Regions from separate parts of the Micromonospora sp. NPDC050795 genome, predicted to be linked through region 1. Evidence: riboswitches for the same ligand, from Rfam matches in the RefSeq annotation. Region 1 holds a riboswitch; the other holds the start of a gene.
What was found. Region 1 has a riboswitch for cyclic di-AMP ahead of ACIBEF_RS05050 (coiled-coil domain-containing protein). Riboswitches for the same ligand answer to the same signal wherever they lie in the genome.

Region 1 (4,471 bases):
ACTACGCGCCGAGCCGGACGGCCTGACCCGCGTCGACGTCGAGATCACCCTGACCGCGCCGAGGCCACTGTTCCGCTACGCGTTCCGCCAGGCCCAGGCCGCCCACCTAGCCCTGGCCACCCGCCTGGGCGCCGCCCTAGACCGAACCAACAAAGCCCCACCCCCCACCCCCTGACTCGCCTCCCGACCCACCCCGTGGCCGACCCCGTCGGCGCCCCTCGCGGCGCCCTTGGCGCGCCGATCTTGCAGTTTCGGCTGTCGATATCAGTGGGATGAACCCATATGTCGGCGCAGTAAGTGCAAGATCGCGGGGGCGTAGGGCGCGGCGTGCGGGGCGGGGCGTGGGTTGGTGCGTTAGGAGATCTTGGTTGGCGCGTTGTTGCGGGTCGGGCGGGTGGTGGGACGTCGGCCCCACGGCTTGTAGGTGGAGAGCACTGTCGCGATGACCATCAGGCTGGTCGACACCGCCGGCGCGATGACCAGGTCGGCGCGATCGCGGGCGGGCAGAGCGGCGCCGACCGCTCCGGCGTGACGCAGATTCGGGGTGAGCAGGAACAGCACCAGCCCGACCATCACCGTGGTGAGCACGAGCTTGACCAGCACCCAGCGGTGGCGCAGCAGGCCCCATGGGGTGAGCAGCGAGCTGGCGACTCCGACCAGCCAGACCAGGACGCTCAGCGGCGCGAACAACACTGTGCCGACCAGGGCCGTGACCGGATAGACCACCGCCGGGTCGGCGCCCCGCTGCACGGCGACGCCGAGGGTGAGCAGCACCAGGTCAGCGCCGAGCCAGCCGAGCGAGGTGACGAGGTGCACTGTGAGCAGCGCCTTGCGGGTGGTGGGTCGGATCCGAGGCATACCGCGATGCTGCCCGCCGGCCACTGCCGGGTCGTCCGACGAGCGACGACATCAGGGGTACGCGCGGTGACGTAGCCCGGCCCCGGACGCACGTGATGCCTGTGAGCCCTCCAGTGGCTCACAGGCATCACGACGCGTGGATCAGTAGACCGACAGGTGTACGTGGTTGGTGTGGTCGGTCGACGGGGTGCCGTGCGCCCCGCTGTACGACTTCCACCCGCTGCTGGGCAGCCAGATCTGCCTGTACCAGATCACGTAGAGCACGGCGAGCCGGTCCGCGTTGCGGATGAAGTACGCGGCCAGGTTGTTGCCGTACGTCTTGTCGCCGCCGGTGGCGTTGCCGCCGAAGCCGTTCTTCTGCGCCGCGAAGTCGCAGGCCCGGCCCTTCGGGTGTTCACCCGAGCCGCTGGGGCGGTGGCACGAGACGTACCGGGTGAATCCCGCGGCCTTGGCCTGGTTGAGCGCGTGCAGGGTGCGCGGGGTGATGCAGCCGTTGGCCGGCGTGGGGTCGTTGATGCTGCACGACTCGGAGGGCCAGGAGCCGTCGGAGTTGCGCGGTGCGGCCTTCGCGTTGGCGCTGGAGGTGCCCCGGTTGGAGCCGGCGTCGGCGGTGGTCTGCGGCTTGGGCGTGGTGGCCACGGTCAGGGCCCGTTCGGCCTGCTCCTTGCGCTTGGCCATCACCGCGACCTGCTTGCGCTGTTCGTTGATCTCGCCGTCCAGGGCGACCCGGGTGCGGTTGGCCTTGTCCTTGGTGTCCAGCAGGTCGCGCAGCACCCGGTCCTCGTTGGCCGCCACCGCGTCCAGCGCGGCCGCCCGGTCCATGAAGCCTTCCGGGGTGTTGCTGTTGAGCAGCGCCGACACCGCACCGAGCCGGCCGGTGCGGTAGGCGACCTCGGCGATCTCGCCGACCTTGCCGTTGCGCTGGTCGATCTCGACCTCGATGGTCTTCAACTGGGTGCCGAGCTGCTTCTGCCGTTGTACTGAGGTGTCCAGGGCGCGCTTCGCGTCCAGGTAGCCCTTGCTGGCCGCCTCAAGCTGGGCCCGCAACGCCGGGGTGCCGCCCTCCTCGTCGGAGTCGGGTGCGGCGGCCCGCAGACCGGTCGGGGGTGCGGCCGAGGCGGTGCCGGCCGGAAGCGCGACGCCGAGGGCGAACATCGCGACGATCAGGGCCGCCAGTCGGGCGGCGGGTGGTCGTGCTGGTGCCACTGCGCATGTCCTTCCGTCAGCCGCCGACCGGGTTAGCTGACGGGTTCGGGACGGAAGATCCCTACCGCTGACGCGGATACACCCCAGGAACATGGTTCCCCGGTTCGCCCTGCTGGGCGATTAGGCGGCGACCGCCACCGGCGCCGGGTAGGCGCCGCCTGGTTACGGCCGGGACCGAGCCTACCGGTGCGGGTGGGGTCGCTGCAGCCAATGTGACGGACGGTGCGTACGTCACCACGGAAATCGACGAGCCGGTCACCATTCGATGGAGCCGCAGGCTCCAGAAGCCGCGCCGGGCTCGATCTGCAAGGTCGCGTGTTCGATGCGGAAGTCGTCGTGCAGGGCCGTACGTGCTGCGGTGAGCACCGCGCCGACCTCCGCGCCCGGTGCCATGGTCAGGTGGGCGGAGGCCACCTCCATGCCCGAGGTGAGCGTCCAGACGTGCAGGTCGTGCACCTCGACGACACCGGGGACGGCGGCGAGCCGGTCGTGCACGGCGGTCACCTGGAGGTGCTCCGGGGCGGCCTGCACCAGGATGCGGATGGCGGCGCGGGCCAGCCGCCAGGTGCGCGGCAGGATGAACACGCCAATGGCGACCGCGACCAGAGGGTCGGCCCACCACCAGTCCGTGACGGTGATCAGCAGCGCCGCGCCGATGACGCCGACCGAGCCGAGCAGGTCACCGAGCACCTCCAGGTAGGCGCCCTGGAGGTTGATGCTCTCCTTGGCTCCGGCGCGCAGCAGCGCGAATGCGGCGATGTTCGCGAGCAGGCCGAGCACGGCCACCACGAGCATCGGACCGGCGATGACCTCATGCGGGTCACCGAAGCGGCGGATCGCCTCGACCACCACGTAGATCGCGACGCCGGAGAGCAGGACGGCGTTGGCCAGCGCGGCGAGCACCTCGAGCCGGTAGAGCCCGAAGGTGCGCTGCGGGTCGCCGGTGGCCCGCCGGGTCGCCGTGATGGCGGCGAGCGCCATCCCGATGCCGAGCACGTCGGTGAACATGTGCCCGGCGTCGGAGAGCAGGGCGAGCGAGCCGGTGTGCAGTGCGACCACCGCTTCGACCACCATCAGGGTGGCGAGCAACCCGAACGCCGCCCAGAGTCGACCTCGGTGCTGGTGCGCGGCATTGGCGACGGACCCATGGTGGTGGTCATGACCTGCGCCCACGAGAACCACCTTCCGCCGCTGGTCGGGACCCGGTCAAATGTATGCTCACATCGCTATGTGTGCAAGTGTACGGGCAGGGCGTTCCGCCGGCGGCAGTCCGCACAGGTCAGCCGGTCGGGTCGATGGTGGTGAGCCGCTGGGTGGCCCGGGAGAGCGCCACGTACAGGGTGCGCACCCCGGCGCCCGGATCCGCCCGGATCTCGCTCGGGGCGACCAGCACCACCCCGTCGTACTCCATGCCCTTGGCCTCCAGGCTGGTCACCACCTGCAACCTGGGCGCGCCGAGCGCGCCCAGCCAACCGGCGACCTCGTCCCGGCGGGGGACCGGCGTGATCACCCCGACCGTGCCCTCCACCTCGGCCAGCAGGCCGGCGGCGGCCTCCACGGTCGCGGTCTCCAAGCCCGTCGAGGGCACCACCAGCTCCACCGGCTCGACCCCGGTGGAGCGGACGGCGGTCGGCAGCGGCAGGTCCGGGTAGAGCCGCCGGATCTCCGCCGCCGCCACCGCGAAGATCTCCGCCGAGTTGCGGTAGTTGGTGGTGAGCGTGAAGTCGTGTCGCTTACGCCGGCCCAGCGCCTGGTCGCGGGCCCGGGTCAGCTCCTCCGGATCGCCGGTCCACGCGGTCTGCGCGGGGTCGCCCACCACGGTCCAGGAGGCCAGTCGGCCGCGTCGACCGATCATCCGCCACTGCATCGGCGAGACGTCCTGTGCCTCGTCCACCACCACGTGCGCGTAGTCCCGGTAGTCCTCGGGACGCTCCCGGGCCGCCGCGCGGGCGGCCCGTTGGCGTTCACCGAGGGTGCTCAGCTCACGGACGCCGCCGGTGAGCTGGAACGGGTCGCGTCGCGCGCGGGCCGGCTGCGCGGGCTTGCCGAGCAGCGCGTCCAACTCGTCTAGCAGGGCCACGTCGGCGATGGTCAGCCCGGCCGAGTCCAGGTCCCGGTACGCGGCGTTGAGCAGCCGGATCTCCGCCGAGGAGAGGATCCCCCCGGCGTACCGGCGCAGCCGGTCCGGCTGCGCCAGCCAGCCGAGCACGTGCCGGGGGTGCAGCCGAGGCCACCACGCCTTGAGGAACTCCCGGAACTCCGAGCGCTCGGCGATCTCCGCCTCGAAGGCCGGTTGCTCCGGCAGCCGACCGCTGCTCAGCTCACGGGCCTGCGCCCAGAGCGCGGCGAACACCCCGTCGAAACCGGCCCGGCGCACCTCGTTGCGCCGTGCGCCGCGTTGCAGCGC
Region 2 (4,471 bases), on a different contig from region 1:
TCGACTGCTCGGGGCTGACCCAGTACGCCTACAAGGCGGCCGGGATCTACCTGACGCACCACACCGGTGACCAGTGGAACGAGGGCAAGGCCGTCTCGCGCGCCGACGCCCGCCCCGGTGACCTGGTGTTCTTCTTCTCCGGCCTGAGTCATGTCGGGCTGTATCTGGGTAACAACCAGATGGTGCACGCGCCACGCGCCGGCAAACCGGTGCAGGTGTCCAGCATCACCACCATGCCCGTCGCCGGTTTCCGCAGACCTGGCTGATCCACCCAGGGCCTGTGTCAAAGCGCCTCGGCTCGACCGAGGACTTTGACACAGGCCCCAGCGCGACACGACGGCCCCCGGTCACCGACCGGGGGCCGTCGTGGTTCTCAGCGGGGTGCCCCCACCGGGGAGGGCAACAGCTGCACGTCGGCGAGGTCGACGTACATGATCCGGTGGCCGAACTGGATCTGCGCGTACCGGTTCTTGCCGCGAATGACCGTCCAGTCCCCGGGTGAGGAGCCGTCGAACGTGCTGGCCCGGTAGTACTCGCCGGCCAGCACCGCGCCGACGGCGTACCGCTGCCCGGCGGCCAGCGTGTACTGCAGCGGCGAGATCGCCTGGTAGGGCACCCCGTCCGGGTACGCGGACTGCTCCGGGTACGCCCGTCCGTACACCGGAACGGTGGCCTTTCCGGGCTTCGGCGTCGCCACGACTCCGACGGTCCAACTGGCGGTCGGCGCGGACGCCGGGTTGTGGAACCAGGCCCGCTGCCCGAGGTACCAGATCGCCGTCCAGTCGCCCTGCCTGCCGGCCAGCGCGTACGTCTGCCCGGCGGACGCCCGGGCCCCGTGGTCCGACACGGCCATCGTGTTCGGGCTGCCGTCCGGGCGGAGCGCGATGTCGTTGACCAGCGGCGCGTCAGCGGACGGTGCGCTGCGCAGCACCACCGCCGAGGAGCCGCGCGGCGCGCAGGGCACGCCCGCCGTGACGCAGCCGGTGAACGCCGGCTGGTTGGTGGTGTAGTCCGGGTCGATCCGGACCAGCCCGGTGGCCGGGGTGCCGGTGTCCAGTCGAGGGGCGTGCAGCAGGTCGAAGTAGTGGGTCCAGTCCCAGTAGGGGCCCGGATCCCAGTGCATCCCCCGCACTGTCGAGGGGATGGTGCCGGGCACGTTGTCGTGGCCGATGATGTGCTGGCGGTCCAGTGGGATGCCCAGCCGCAGCGCCAGGTGCCGGACCAGCTTCGCCGAGGTCCGGTACATCGCCTCGGTGTACCAGGTGCCCTGCGCCGCGAAGCCCTCGTGTTCCAACCCGATCGACTTCGCGTTGACGTACCAGTTGCCGGCGTGCCAGCCGACGTCCTTCGTCTTCACGTGCTGGGCGATGTGCCCGTCGACCGAGCGCAGCGAGTAGTGCCAACTCACGTAGGTCGGGTCCTGGACGAGTTGCAGGGTGGTGGCCCAACTCGCCTCGGTGTCGTGGATGACGATGTACTCGATCTTCTGCCGCGTGGGTCGGTCGGAGAGGTCGTGGTTGCCGTAGTCCCCGTCGCCGAACGCCTCGTAGGGTGCCGGGATCCACTCGCAGGAGATGGTGCGGGGGCATTCCACCCCGTCCGGGCGGGCCAGCCGGCGCAGGCCCAGCCGGTCCAGCCAGGAACGTTCGGGCCGCACCGCCCGGGCCGGCAGGGTGATCGGTTGGCCGTCGTCGGTCACCCGGGCTTCGCCCGCGCCGATGGTGGTGAAGACCTCGTCGGCGAAGGCCGCCGCGGCGTCGGCGCTGTCCGCGCCCGAGTAGCGGGCCACCGCGCCGTACCAGGCCGCCGGGTCGGTGTCCGCGCCGACCGGCGCGCCCAGATCCCTCTGGTACGCGGCCAGCAGCGCGGCCCCACCCCGGATGTTGAGGCCCGCGTCGGTGCGCAGTGCCTCGGGGGCGGCGCCGGTCAGCGCGGCGGCGGCGTCGACGGTCTGCAACGCGGCGGTGGACGGGGCGGGCGCCTCGACCGGGCGGGGCGCGGGCACCCGGGCTGGCCGGGAATCGTCGCCGCGTGGGTCCTCGGCACCGGCGTCGTGGTGACCGCGTCCGGGTAGGGCGGCCACGTGCCGCACGTCGGTGAGGTGCATCGGGCCGTAGCCGCCACTGGTGCTCGGTGTGCCGGCGTTGGTGTCCCAGCGGGACTCCAGGTAGGAGACGCCGAGCAGCACGACGGCCGGTACGCCGTACTCGGTGGCCGCGTCGGTGTACTGCTGCTGGCGGTCGGTGGTGGGCGCGGCGGCGGCCGGGCCGGCGGAGAGTGGCACCGTGGTCGCGGCGGCGACCACGGTGGCGGCGAGCAGTGCGCGCCAGCCGGTCGACAGGGTTGAATGGTGCATCGAACCCCCTAGATTCTCGCGGAGTGAGGTCAGGTCACCATCGCGCCGTCCGGGAGCTTGCGTCAATACCTTTCCATCTATCGAAGTGTACGGAAAGAATTCTTCACACACGGTCGGTGACCTCGTCCAATCCGTACGGAGTGTCACGGCCGCACGGGTTGCGGATCGGTAACGGGCGTCTCTACTCTGGTCATTTGTCGGCCCGACAGCAGCTCCGCCCACCCCGGGCGGTAACGGACCGACACCGCCGAGTCGTTTCCGAGCGAACCGGGGACCCAGGTCCCTCGGGGTGAATCCGCAGCCACTGCGGTAGGGCGCCGACTTCCCGCCCGAACCCGTCAGCTAACCCGGTAGGCGGTCAGGAAGAAGGAGTACGGAACCCCGGTGGCACTCCATGCCCCGCGGCCGTCGTCCGAGCGGTCGGCATCAGCCGGCCCGGCGTCGATCGTGCCGCGCCCACGCTGGTCCCGCTTCACCACCGCACTCGCCGCGCTGGCCGGCGTCGCCGTCGTTCTGACCGGTAGTGCCACGGCGGCCCACGCCGACCCCTCCGTCGCGGAAATCGAGCGCCAGATCGACGCCGACTGGAACAAGCTCGAACCGATCATCGAACGGCACAACGCCACCCGCATCGATCTCGCCGCGAAGCGCAAGCAGGCAGACGCCCTGGCCGGCCGGATCACTCCGCTCGAGCGCCAGGTCGACGCCGCGATGGACAAGGTCAGCGCCCTTGCCGTACGCGCCTACATGGGTGAGAACGTCTCGACCGTCAACGCGATGCTGGGCAGCCGGTCGCCCAGCGAGGTGGTCGGCCAGCTCGAAATGCTCGACCGCTTCGCGCACAACCAGCAGAAGGACGTACGCCAGGTGGCCGACCTGCGCGACCAACTGGCCGCGCAGAAGGCGCCACTGGACGAGATGGTGGCCCAGCTGGCCCGCACGGAAGCTCAGCTGGCGGCGAAGAAGAAGCAGATCAACGACGAGATCGACCGCCTGCAGAAGCTGCGCCTGAAGGTGTACGGCAGCGGCGGCGGCGGTCCGCTGCGCCCGGCACCCTGCCCGGGTAGCTACCCCGGCGGCGGCGCGGGCACCGCGGTCAAGTTCGCCTGCGCGCAGATCGGCAAGCCCTACGTCTGGGGTGCCGAGGGTCCGAACTCGTACGACTGCTCCGGGCTGATGCTGGCCGCCTGGGCGAAGGCCGGCGTGTCGCTCCCGCACAACGCCGCCGCGCAGAGCCGGGTCACCAAGAACGTCAGCAAGGGTGACCTGCGCCCCGGCGACCTGGTCTTCTACTACAGCGACATCCACCACGTCGGCATGTACGTCGGCGGCGGCTGGGTGGTGCACGCCTCGCAGGCCGGTCAACCGGTCAAGATGAAGAAGGTCGACGACGGACCGATCCACAGCTACGGCCGTCCAGGCTGACCCAGTGTGACCGCAGGGCCCGTCGCGATCTCCTCGCGGCGGGCCCTCGTCGTTCTGGGTCCTAGCGGGTGGGCCAGGTGCGCCAGTGCTGCCAGGCGCGGCTGGGTGTCGGCCCCCGCTGGCCCTGGTAGCGCGAGCCGTAGACCACCGAGCCGTACGGGTGCTCGGCCGGCGAGGAGAGCCGGAAGATGCAGAGCTGCCCGATCTTCATGCCCGGCCAGAGGGTGATCGGCAGGTTCGCCACGTTCGAGAGTTCCAGCGTCACGTGACCGGAGAAGCCCGGGTCGATGAAACCGGCGGTGGAGTGCGTGAGCAGCCCGAGCCGGCCCAGGGAGCTCTTGCCCTCCAGCCGGCCGGCGAGCTGGTCACCCAGCGAGATGACCTCCAGCGTCGAGGCGAGCACGAACTCCCCCGGGTGCAGCACGAACGGCTCGCCGTCGGGGACCTCGACCGCCGAGGTCAGGTCGTCCTGCTGCATGGCCGGATCGATGTGGGTGTAGAGATGGTTGTTGAAGACCCGGAACAGCCGGTCGAGTCGGACGTCGATGCTGGAGGGTTGGACCAGGGTGGGCTCGAACGGCTCCAAGCCCAGCGTGCCGGCCTTGATCTCGGAGACCAGGTCACGGTCGGAGAGCAGCATCGGACCACCATAGCCTTCCCGGTGGCGGCCAGATTCGGTGGCGGTGACCA

Region 2: another riboswitch for cyclic di-AMP. It lies ahead of ACIBEF_RS21480 (NlpC/P60 family protein); the one in region 1 lies ahead of ACIBEF_RS05050 (coiled-coil domain-containing protein).

What each region holds. Positions count from the first base shown of each region.
Region 1 covers NZ_JBITGE010000004.1:16,454-20,924, reverse strand. Annotated here, with positions in the region: gene ACIBEF_RS05060 (SRPBCC family protein) at 1-175, shown strand, start outside; gene ACIBEF_RS05055 (hypothetical protein) at 355-858, opposite strand; gene ACIBEF_RS05050 (coiled-coil domain-containing protein) at 1,000-2,064, opposite strand; cyclic di-AMP (ydaO/yuaA leader) riboswitch at 2,070-2,201, opposite strand; gene ACIBEF_RS05045 (cation diffusion facilitator family transporter) at 2,320-3,237, opposite strand; gene ACIBEF_RS05040 (HelD family protein) at 3,344-4,471, opposite strand, start outside.
Region 2 covers NZ_JBITGE010000024.1:94,517-98,987, forward strand. Annotated here, with positions in the region: gene ACIBEF_RS21470 (NlpC/P60 family protein) at 1-266, shown strand, start outside; gene ACIBEF_RS21475 (N-acetylmuramoyl-L-alanine amidase) at 374-2,356, opposite strand; cyclic di-AMP (ydaO/yuaA leader) riboswitch at 2,592-2,727, shown strand; gene ACIBEF_RS21480 (NlpC/P60 family protein) at 2,741-3,781, shown strand; gene dcd (dCTP deaminase) at 3,843-4,421, opposite strand.